Regions from separate parts of the Halomonas sp. OfavH-34-E genome, predicted to be linked through region 2. Evidence: predicted binding sites of a transcription regulator. Region 2 holds the regulator's gene; each other region holds the start of a gene.

Region 1 (3,275 bases), on a different contig from region 2:
AGATATCGGCGTCGCTATCCGGGCCTGGTACTGAAGGCGCCGTCGGCCTGGTGGGCAACGCCACATCCAGCGCAGGGGCGCTGGACAACGGCGGCGGTGCCAGCGCGTGGGCGCCGGCCGAGGGCGTATCGCTGTAGCGCACGACGCCGTCGGGACCGACACTGCGATAGATGGTGCTCGCAGGCACCACTTCTGCCACCGGCAACGCCAGCCCGGACGCTGCCAGCAAGGCAATTGCCATTAGTGATGATCGACTCGGCGACGAGGGAGCGCTCTCACCCCTCTCCCGGCCTGCCCTGCGCGTCCACCGCTGCATCATCGTGATTGCCCTCGCCGACCTTCCCCTGACGAGGATGACGGCAGCCACGACCCGCGCCAAGGGGATCCCTTGCCCAGGCGCAAGGCCCGCGCAAAAAAAATCGGCCCCGCGATCATCGCGGGGCCGACGGAACGCACGAGGCGCTATGCCGATCAGCAGCTGTAGTACATGTCGAACTCGATCGGGTGGGTCGCCATGCGCAGACGCTCGACGTCCTCGTTCTTGAGCTCGATGTAAGCGTCGATCATGTCGTCGGTGAAGACGCCACCTTCGGTCAGGAAGCTGCGGTCCTCGTCGAGGGCTGCCAGCGCCTGGTCGAGGCTCTCGGCCACGGTCGGGATGGCCTTGCCTTCTTCCGGCGGCAGGTCATAGAGGTTCTTGTCCATGGCGTCGCCGGGGTGGATCTTGTTCTTGATGCCGTCGATACCGGCCATCAGCATCGCCGCGAAGCACAGGTAGGGGTTGGCGGTCGGGTCGGGGAAACGCGCCTCGACACGCTTGCCCTTCGGGCTTGCGGTGTACGGGATACGGATGGAAGCAGAACGGTTACGGGCGCTGTAGGCCAGCATGACCGGCGCTTCGAAGCCCGGCACCAGACGCTTGTAGGAGTTGGTAGAAGCGTTGGTGAAGGCGTTCAGGGCGCGGGCGTGCTTGATGATACCGCCGATGTAGTAAAGCGCCATTTCGGACAGACCAGCGTACTCGTCACCGGCAAACTGGTTCTGGCCGTCCTTCCAGAAAGACTGGTGGACGTGCATACCGCTGCCGTTGTCGCCGACCAGCGGCTTGGGCATGAAGGTGGCGGTCTTGCCGTAGGCGTGAGCCACATTGTGGATCACGTACTTCATTTCCTGAACTTCGTCGGCCTTCTTGACCAGGGTGTTGAAGGCAACACCGATCTCGTTCTGGCCGGCGTTGGACACCTCGTGGTGGTGCACCTCGACCTTCTGACCGATGGCCTCGAGGGTGTTGCACATGGCACCGCGCATGTCATGGAAGCTGTCCACCGGCGGAACCGGGAAGTAGCCGCCCTTGACCCGCGGACGGTGACCGAGGTTGCCACCTTCGACGGCGCGGTCGGTGGACCAGGCACCCTCTTCGGAGCTGATCTTGTACATGGCGCCTTCGATATCGGCCTTCCAGTGCACCTCGTCGAAGATGAAGAACTCGGGCTCGGGGCCGAAGAAGGCGGTGTCGCCCAGGCCAGAGGACTGCAGGTAGGCCTCGGCGCGCTTGGCGATGGAGCGCGGGTCACGCTCGTAGCCCTGCATGGTGGCCGGCTCGATGATGTCGCAACGCAGGATCAGGGTCGCGTCTTCGGTGAAGGGGTCGAGGAAGCCGGTGCCGTCCTCCGGACGCAGGATCATGTCGGACTCGTTGATGCCCTTCCAGCCGTTGATGGAGGAACCATCGAACATCTGGCCATTCTCGAAGAACTCTTCGTCGACCTCGGCGGCCGGAATGGTGACGTGCTGCTCTTTACCGCGGGTATCGGTGAAGCGCAGGTCAACCCACTTCACATCATGTTCGTTGATCAGGGCGAGGGTCTTGTCTGACATGTGGTCCTCCAGAGTGGAACTTGTCTCGTGACTCGAGCGTTGCGCAACGGCGCCAATCCCATGTCACCGGTTTGAAACGGGGGATGATCCAGGGAACAAAAGGGGTACCGGGATCCTTTGTAGCACGCTCCCGGGACACTGCCCATGGCAACGTGCGCGACACGATGACACTGCCAACCACAATGCAGATTGCGTGCCAGCATTGCACCAGCATCGACCAAAAAAATCTCAACCCATTGTTTCACATCTTTTTTATCCAAACAGACCCTTTGCGCCAGCTTAGGGCACAAAGGCCCACCGTCTACAGGAGTCGCCGACTACTGCACCACAAGAGTGCAATAAAAGCTGTAATGCACCACTTTGGACCTTTGTGACAGGATCTATAAACTCTGCCGGGCCGATCGCGAGGTGTCAGTGGGCGCTGGAACCTTTCGCAACGCAAAGATACACTTTATTACGTTCGACTCCGACCGCCTCCCCTGCCGGCCGGCGTCACCCTCCTCGGAGTGTCGTCGTGAAAATCAGCTTGATCATTGATGCCCGACTTACCGGCAAGGAACTGCCTCGCCGGCTCGCGGAAGCACGCCAGCAGGTCGCCCTCTTCCAGGGAAGAGGCGAGATCCTCGTCATCGACGATGGCGATATGGCGCCACCACTACTGGGCGAACCGGGCGAACACGCCGTCGTCGGCTATCGCCAGGTGCGCAGCCGGCCCGCGCCCATGGGGCGGCGCCTCAACCTGGCCGCCTCCCACAGCAATGGACGCATGCTCGGCTTCTGCCTCGGCCCTCTGGACACCCACTGGGTCGAGCGAATGATGGCAGCCGCCTGCGATGATTCGCGCCCGGTGGTGCGTCCTGCTCGCCCCTGTCCGCTATCGCTGCTCAGCCTGCTGCGACGTACTCCGACCCGGGCCCTGGGCGTCGAACGTACCTGGTTCGATCGGCTGGGAGGCTTCGACCCGTCGCTGGACTTGAGCGCGGTAGAGGACCTCGCCACTCGCCTCAAGGCCTGTCGCGCCAAGATGGTCGTGCAGCGCGCCTGAGCGTCAGATCGTCCTTTCTGTCGATTTCGCCTACTTTTTTCGCCTCGCAGGTGCTTGATAGTTCAGCATCTTGAGGATCGATGCCGAGATTGGCGCCAACAAGGCTGGTCGTTGTCATCGCCCAGGCCCTATAATGCTGCCCCACTTTTTCCAGCAGGATCCCGTCGTGATCGAGAATCTTCGCAACATCGCCATCATCGCTCACGTCGACCACGGCAAAACCACCCTGGTCGACAAGCTGTTGAGTCAGTCTGGCACTCTGGACCGCAAGGCCGAGGGTCAGGAGCGCATCATGGACTCCAATGACCAGGAGAAGGAACGCGGTATCACCATCCTGGCGAAGAACACGGCG
Region 2 (3,275 bases):
ATCCTCGAGACCCGCAAGGACCTCGACCGCGAGGGCCGAGAAGCACGTCTCGAGCAACTCCTCGAGGATTTCCACGTCAGCCATATTCGTGACAACCCCGGCATGAGCCTGTCCGGCGGGGAGCGGCGCCGGGTCGAGATCGCTCGCGCCCTGGCCACCGAGCCGGCCTTTATCCTGCTCGATGAACCCTTCGCCGGGGTCGACCCGATCTCGGTGGGCGAGATCAAGTCCATCATTCGTCAACTCAAGGCCCGCGATATCGGCGTCCTGATCACCGATCACAACGTGCGCGAGACCCTCGATATCTGCGATCGTGCCTACATCGTCGGCGACGGACAGATCATCGCCGAGGGCAGCGCCGAGTCCATCCTCGCCAACCAGCGCGTCAAGGAGGTCTACCTGGGCGAGAACTTCCGCCTCTAGACCGCAGGGCCGCCCGACAGCCGCAGTCGCAGTCGCAGTCGCATCAAGCGGCCGCAACACTTGCCAGCATCAGCATCCAACCGCCGGCCCTGAAAGGGTCGGCCTCACCTTGCACACAGGGCCTCCCTCGAAAGAAGCACCTCCCCCCTACCAAGTTGTTCCACATCGACCTTTACACTCCCTCCCACAGGTCAAAAAACACCAACTTGGCAAGATGCTTGCATGTCTGATGACTCGTCGTTAGGGTAAAGCCTTTCGACAACACTGGTGGATCCCGACCCATGGCCCTCAAGGCGTCACTGCAGCTGCGCATTGGTACCCAGCTGACCATGACCCCGCAACTGCAACAGGCGATCGGCCTGCTGCAGCTTTCGACCCTGGACCTGCGCCAGGAGGTCCAGCAGGCGCTGGAGGCCAACCCCATGCTCGAACTCGAGGACGAGTTCGGCGAACAGCAGACCAGGGAAGCCGTGGAAGATGACTGGGCGGATCAGATTCCCTCGGAACTCAGTGTGGACAGCGACTGGTCCGACACCTACCAGGACCTGGGCACCACCCCCGCCGGCAGTGGCGAGGCGCCGGATTTCGAGCGCCAGGCAAGCTCCCAGTCACTGCACAGCCACCTGAGCTGGCAACTGGCGATGCTCGACGTCAGCGACCAGGAGCGCCTGATCGCCGAGAGCCTGCTCGACGCGGTCAACGCCGACGGCTATCTCGAGCAGACACTGGATGACATTGCCCAGGGGCTCGAGCAAGACGGTCGTCGCCCCCCTCCCCTCGCGGAGGTGGAGGCGGTGCTGGTTCGGCTGCAACAGTTCGAACCGACCGGAGTGTTCGCCCGCGACCTGCGCGAGTGTCTGATGCTGCAACTGGATAGCCTGCCTCGCGATACCGTCCTGCTGCCCCAGGCCGGACGACTGGTAAGACAGTTTCTCGAGGCGCTGGCCAGCGGCGACCGACGTCTGCTGAAGCGCCGACTAGGACTCGATGACGACCAACTCGACAGCGTCATCGAGCTGATCCGGAGCCTCGACCCACGTCCCGGCAGCCAGTTCGGTGACAGCGATAACGACTACGTCATACCCGACCTGGTGGTACGCCACACCGAAGAGGGCTGGCGCGTTGAACTCAACCCGGATGCAATGCCCCGACTGCGCATCCAGCCCGACTACGCTGCGCTGATTCGGCGCGCGGACAAGAGCCAGGACAACCAGTTCCTCAAGGACCACCTGCAGGAGGCGCGCTGGCTGATCAAAAGTCTGTCCAGCCGCAACGACACCTTGCTGAAGGTCGGCCGGGAAATCATGGTGCGTCAGATCGACTTCCTCGAGCAGGGAGAAGCGGCCATGAAACCGTTGGTGCTGGCCGATATCGCAGACAAGGTGGAGATGCACGAGTCCACCATCTCCCGCGTGACCACCCAGAAGTTCGTGCACACGCCTCGCGGCGTGTTCGAGTTGAAGTATTTTTTCTCGAGCCAGGTCGGCCAGGATGGCGACGCCCATTCCAGTACCGCCATCCGCGCCATGATCAAATCGTTGATTCAAAAGGAACCTGCCCGCAAACCTCTGTCGGACAGCAAACTGGTGGAATTGCTGGCGGAAGACGGCGTCAATGTCGCCAGACGCACCGTGGCAAAGTACCGGGAAGCCATGAATATTCCGTCTTCCAGCGAGCGCAAGCGACTGCGCTGAGGCCTTGCGCTGCGGCGTCGCTAGCCTAGTTATCGGGAAAGCGCAAGCACTTGAAATTTCGCATGACATCTGCGTCTTTCTGCGTAGCGTCGAGGGGGTTTGCAGGATCGGAAAAAGGGTTACAATCAAGCCACCACCCGAAAGAGCAAGGAGCCTGTCATGCAAGTCAACATCACCGGCCACCACGTCGAATTGACCGATCCCCTGCGTGACTACGTACAAGAGAAGCTCACCCGTGTGGAGCGCCACTACGACAACATCACCAACGTCCAGGTGACCCTCTCGGTGGAAAAGGAACGCCAGCTGGCCGCCTGCACCCTTCACGCCGCCGGTGCCGACCTGCATGCCGAAGCGCAGGACGGCGACATGTATGCTGCTATCGACGCCCTTGCCGACAAGCTGGACCGCCAGCTGGTCAAGCACAAGGAAAAATCCCAAGCCCGCGCCCAAGGCGCCGGAATTCGCTGACTCTCATGACATTGGAAGCCATTCTCCCTCCCGAGCGCACATTGTTCGATGTCCCGGGAGGCAGCAAGAAGAGGGTGCTGGAGTTTTTCAGCACCTTCATTGCGCAGAACACCCCGAGCCTGGACAGCCAGGAGGTCTTCAGTCGGCTGATCGGACGTGAGCGCCTGGGCAGTACCGGCATAGGCAATGGCGTCGCCATTCCCCATGCCCGCAACCCCCACTGCAAGGCGCCCATCTCCGGCTTCCTCAAACTCGCGGAACCTGTCGACTTCGATGCCATCGATGGTGAGCCCGTCGATCTGGTGTTCGTGCTGCTGGTGCCGGAAGAGGCCGACGACGCCCATCTTGCCCTGCTCGGCCAGGTCGCTGGCGTCATGAACGACGCCGACACACGTCACCGTCTGCGCCACGCCAGCTCCCAGCGCGAGCTTCACGAGCGCCTGCAGGAAGCCATCCGCCAACAGGCGCCAGGGGACGACACTCCCTCCTGATCGCGGCCTTGCCTAGGCCATCAGCAATGGACGCCTGCCCAAGGAGACAGGACATGCAGCTCGTGATCATCAGTGGTCGCTCCGGCTCGGGAAAGTCCGTGGCCCTTCAGGCCCTGGAGGACCTGGGGTTCTACGCCATCGACAACCTTCCCGCGACCTTGCTGGGCGCCTTGGTGGACGAGCTGGAAAACGGTCATTC
Region 3 (3,275 bases), on a different contig from region 2:
CTTGTAGGCTGCCACCGCCGACGCCATGCACAGCCGCGAGTTGGTATCCAGGTGCGGTGTCCCGAGAAATCCCTTGAACAGCTTGTTTGCGACGTAGTAGTCCTCGGTCAATAGCTGCCCGGACAGGTAGCCGGCGATGGCCTGTGGGCCGCTGCCCTCGGCAATCGCTCCCAGACGCTCGGCGACGGCGTCCAGCGCGCTGTCCCAGTCGGTCTCGCGACCGTCCACCCTGGGTCGCGTCAAGCGCCCCTGGCCGCCAAGGGTCTCCGCCAGGGCCGAACCCTTGACGCACAGGCGACCGAAGTTGGCCGGGTGATCCTGGTCGCCCTGGAGGGTGACCGACTCGCCATCGCGACGAAGCTCTACGCCACAGCCGACCCCGCAGTAGGGACAGGTGGTACCTGTGGCCTCGCCGCCTGCACCGCTGTCGATCTCCGTGCTGTCGCTATCCGTCCGGGTCATCGCGCTCTCCTGTCGGCCATCTTGCTGCCTTGGCATATCGTCGGCATCTCATCGGCAGATCATCGCTCCGCTAGCGGCCGGGCCTTGATCGGTCGGGCCTTGCTGCGGCCCAAACGCACAACGCCCATCCCGTCGAGCGAGGCTCGAGGAGATGGGCGTCGTTGCCGTATGAAATCCCGCGCTGGATTTCGTGTGTGCTAGCGCCCGTTGCAGACGAGTTGTCGGACCGGCCCACCCGCCACCAGCGTCGGGAAGCTTCCTGGCTCGGCCTAGCGATCTGGCTCGGCTTAGTCATCTGGCTCGGCTTAGTGATGCCCATGGCACCAACAACGGCACTAGCTTTGCCAGTAACCAAAGCAAACCCTGTGCCAGAACACCGCAATCGCCCCTTGCAGTGTGGAATGCCTGTGCCAGCCAATTGAAGCCACGACGTTTTTTTCTGCCGTTTACCCAGGCGATGGTGGCGAGAAGACGTCTGACAGCCCCCAGGCTCGCACCACAACGAACGATAAAGGCCACCGTTTACGCACCCTTTCGGTGCGCGAGTGCCTGCCCGGTATATCTGCGGGGGCTCGGCGGCGGCTTTGCAGGGGGTTATCTCCCTGACAGAAAACGACAAGATCGAAAATGGAACGCCTTTTGCGCTGACAGGTGCAGAGGCACCCAAGGTGCACCCCTCATCATGTCGACTCGAGCTCTATCGAGCGACAGCATCATCGAGCCACGCCCATGCCCGAACACGACACCTTGAAGGTCCTGCTGGTCGACGACGAGATAGTGCGCGCCGCCATGGTCGAAGAGGCGCTTGCGCTGGACGGACACCAGGTGGTCTGCCGACTGTCAAGCCCGGCCAGCCTCAACGACATGGTGCAGCAGCATCAACCCGACGTGGTCATCATCGACATGGAATCGCCTGACCGGGACACCCTGGAGAGCATGGCGCTGCTGCAGCGGGAAAACCCTCGACCGGTGGTGTTCTTCGCCGACCAGCACGACCCCGAATCGCTCAAGGCGGCGGTGAAGGCCGGCGTCAGCGCCTATGTGGTGGACGGTCTGGCGGCCAACCGCGTCAAGGCGGTCATCGATGTCGCCATCGCCCGCTTCGAAGCCTTTCAGGGAATGCGCCGCGACCTCGACAAGGCACGCAACCAGCTCGCCGACCGCAAGCGCATCGAACAGGCCAAGGGCCTGTTGATGAAGCATCAGAGCTGCGATGAGGAACAGGCCTACCGCATGCTGCGCAAGCTGGCCATGGACCGCGGCCAGCGCATCGCACAGGTCGCCCAGAACGTCATCGACATCCTCAAGCCACTGGAGAAGGGATCATGAGTCCATCGCTGTCTTCTGACGCGGCCAGCACGTCCAGAACTGGCGCGCCGCATCCACCCGAGCTCGCCAGCCTGACCCTGGGATTCGTGCCGCTGCTGGATGCTGCGCTGTTGATCATCGCCCGGGAAGGCGGCTTCTTCGCCGCCCAGGGGGTCGAGGTCAGCCTGTCACGCGAGAACGCCTGGTCCACCCTGCGCGACAAGGTCGCCGCCGGCCTGCTTGACGGCGCCCAGATGCTGGCGCCGATGCCGCTGGCCATGAGCCTGGGGCTGTCCCGCGCGCCTTGTGACACCCTGGCCGCCGCGGTGCTGAGCCGCCAGGGCAATACGCTGGTGCTGTCTCGCCGCCTGGCCGAGGCGGTCGGCGCTTCGGTCCACAGCGGGGAGCCCGGCGCCTTCGGCGCGGCCAGCGAACTGGCCCGACGCTTCAAGGCCTCGCTGAAAAAAGGCACCCGGCCACGCCTGGCCATGGTCTACCCCTACTCCTGCCAGCACCTGTTGCTGCGTGACTGGCTGGCTCGCGGCGACATCAACGTCGACAGCGAGGTCGAACTGGTCGCGCTGCCGCCCCCGCGCATGGTGGACGCACTGCGCGAAGGCGAGATCGATGGCTTCTGCGTCGGCGAGCCCTGGGGCAGCCTGGCCCAGCATCGTCAGGTGGGTCGAGTGGTGGCCAGCGGTGCGGAACTGATGCCGGCGCATCCCGAGAAGGTGCTGGGGGTGACGGCCTCCTGGGCTCGGCGCTACCCGAATACCCTGTCCGCGCTGCTGCGCGCCCTCCAGGCCGCCGCCCTGTGGCTGGACAAGGCGCCTGAGGCCAGACGCCAGACCCTGGCCTGGCTGGCACTGCCCCCCTACCTCGATGAAGCCGTAGGCCATCTCGACGAGCTGCCGCTGGAAGCCGCCCCGGGCTACCCCTGCATCGGTGAGCGACTGCGCCCCCTGACGGCCGACTTCGAGGGGCTGATCCAGCGGTTGTCGCCGCTGCTCGAGGCTCGCGGGCGACAGCTCGACACCGCCACCCTGGAGGAGTGCTACAGCGCTGTGCATTACGACGCCGCCACGCACCAGTACGGTGCCGACACGCCCTGAACCCTGCCTGACCGGTGCTGACGCCCGCCACCAGGGCCTGCACCAACAGGCTGTTTTACCTGCACAAAACGTAAAACAGGCATGAAACTTGGATAGCCTGTAGCAAGTGCCGGCGAATGCCGGCGGCGGTCAACGGCGATCGCACCGACACTAGACAAAGACGTCTCTTCACCCTCCGACGCCGGAGGTGTGAGAGACGTCTTTGGCGTTTTTGGAGCCCATGCGATGCCATATTCCACTGGTCCTTCTGACTCCAGGCCCCGCTCCTCTGGCCTGCCTGACTCAAGGTCCCGTTCCGAAATGACCCAGGCCGGCTCGTCTTCCCCGACGAGGTCTGATGACGCACGTCTTCCCCACCTGGTGATCGTCGGCAACGGCATGGCCGCGCATCGA

Evidence for each region. Region 2 encodes sigma-54, which starts transcription at its own class of promoters, with help from an activator protein. Its sites were predicted from a motif close to TGGCACNNNNNTTGCTNT; they were not measured.
Region 1: the regulator sigma-54 is predicted to act here: its motif matches at 2,060-2,077, upstream of glnA (glutamate--ammonia ligase).
Region 3: the regulator sigma-54 is predicted to act here: its motif matches at 1,091-1,108, upstream of NH448_RS08195 (ANTAR domain-containing protein).

Annotation. Positions count from the first base shown of each region.
Region 1 is NZ_JAMXRY010000020.1:39,194-42,468, reverse strand. Features, by position in the region: gene NH448_RS10540 (DUF4124 domain-containing protein) at 1-241, opposite strand, end outside; gene glnA (glutamate--ammonia ligase) at 472-1,878, opposite strand; gene NH448_RS10530 (glycosyltransferase family A protein) at 2,393-2,923, shown strand; gene typA (translational GTPase TypA) at 3,090-3,275, shown strand, end outside.
Region 2 is NZ_JAMXRY010000001.1:87,887-91,161, forward strand. Features, by position in the region: gene lptB (LPS export ABC transporter ATP-binding protein) at 1-423, shown strand, start outside; gene NH448_RS00435 (RNA polymerase factor sigma-54) at 705-2,117, shown strand; gene raiA (ribosome-associated translation inhibitor RaiA) at 2,277-2,585, shown strand; gene ptsN (PTS IIA-like nitrogen regulatory protein PtsN) at 2,591-3,076, shown strand; gene rapZ (RNase adapter RapZ) at 3,130-3,275, shown strand, end outside.
Region 3 is NZ_JAMXRY010000014.1:39,183-42,457, reverse strand. Features, by position in the region: gene NH448_RS08200 (nitrate reductase) at 1-462, opposite strand, end outside; gene NH448_RS08195 (ANTAR domain-containing protein) at 1,192-1,791, shown strand; gene NH448_RS08190 (CmpA/NrtA family ABC transporter substrate-binding protein) at 1,788-2,882, shown strand; gene NH448_RS08185 (FAD-dependent oxidoreductase) at 3,183-3,275, shown strand, end outside.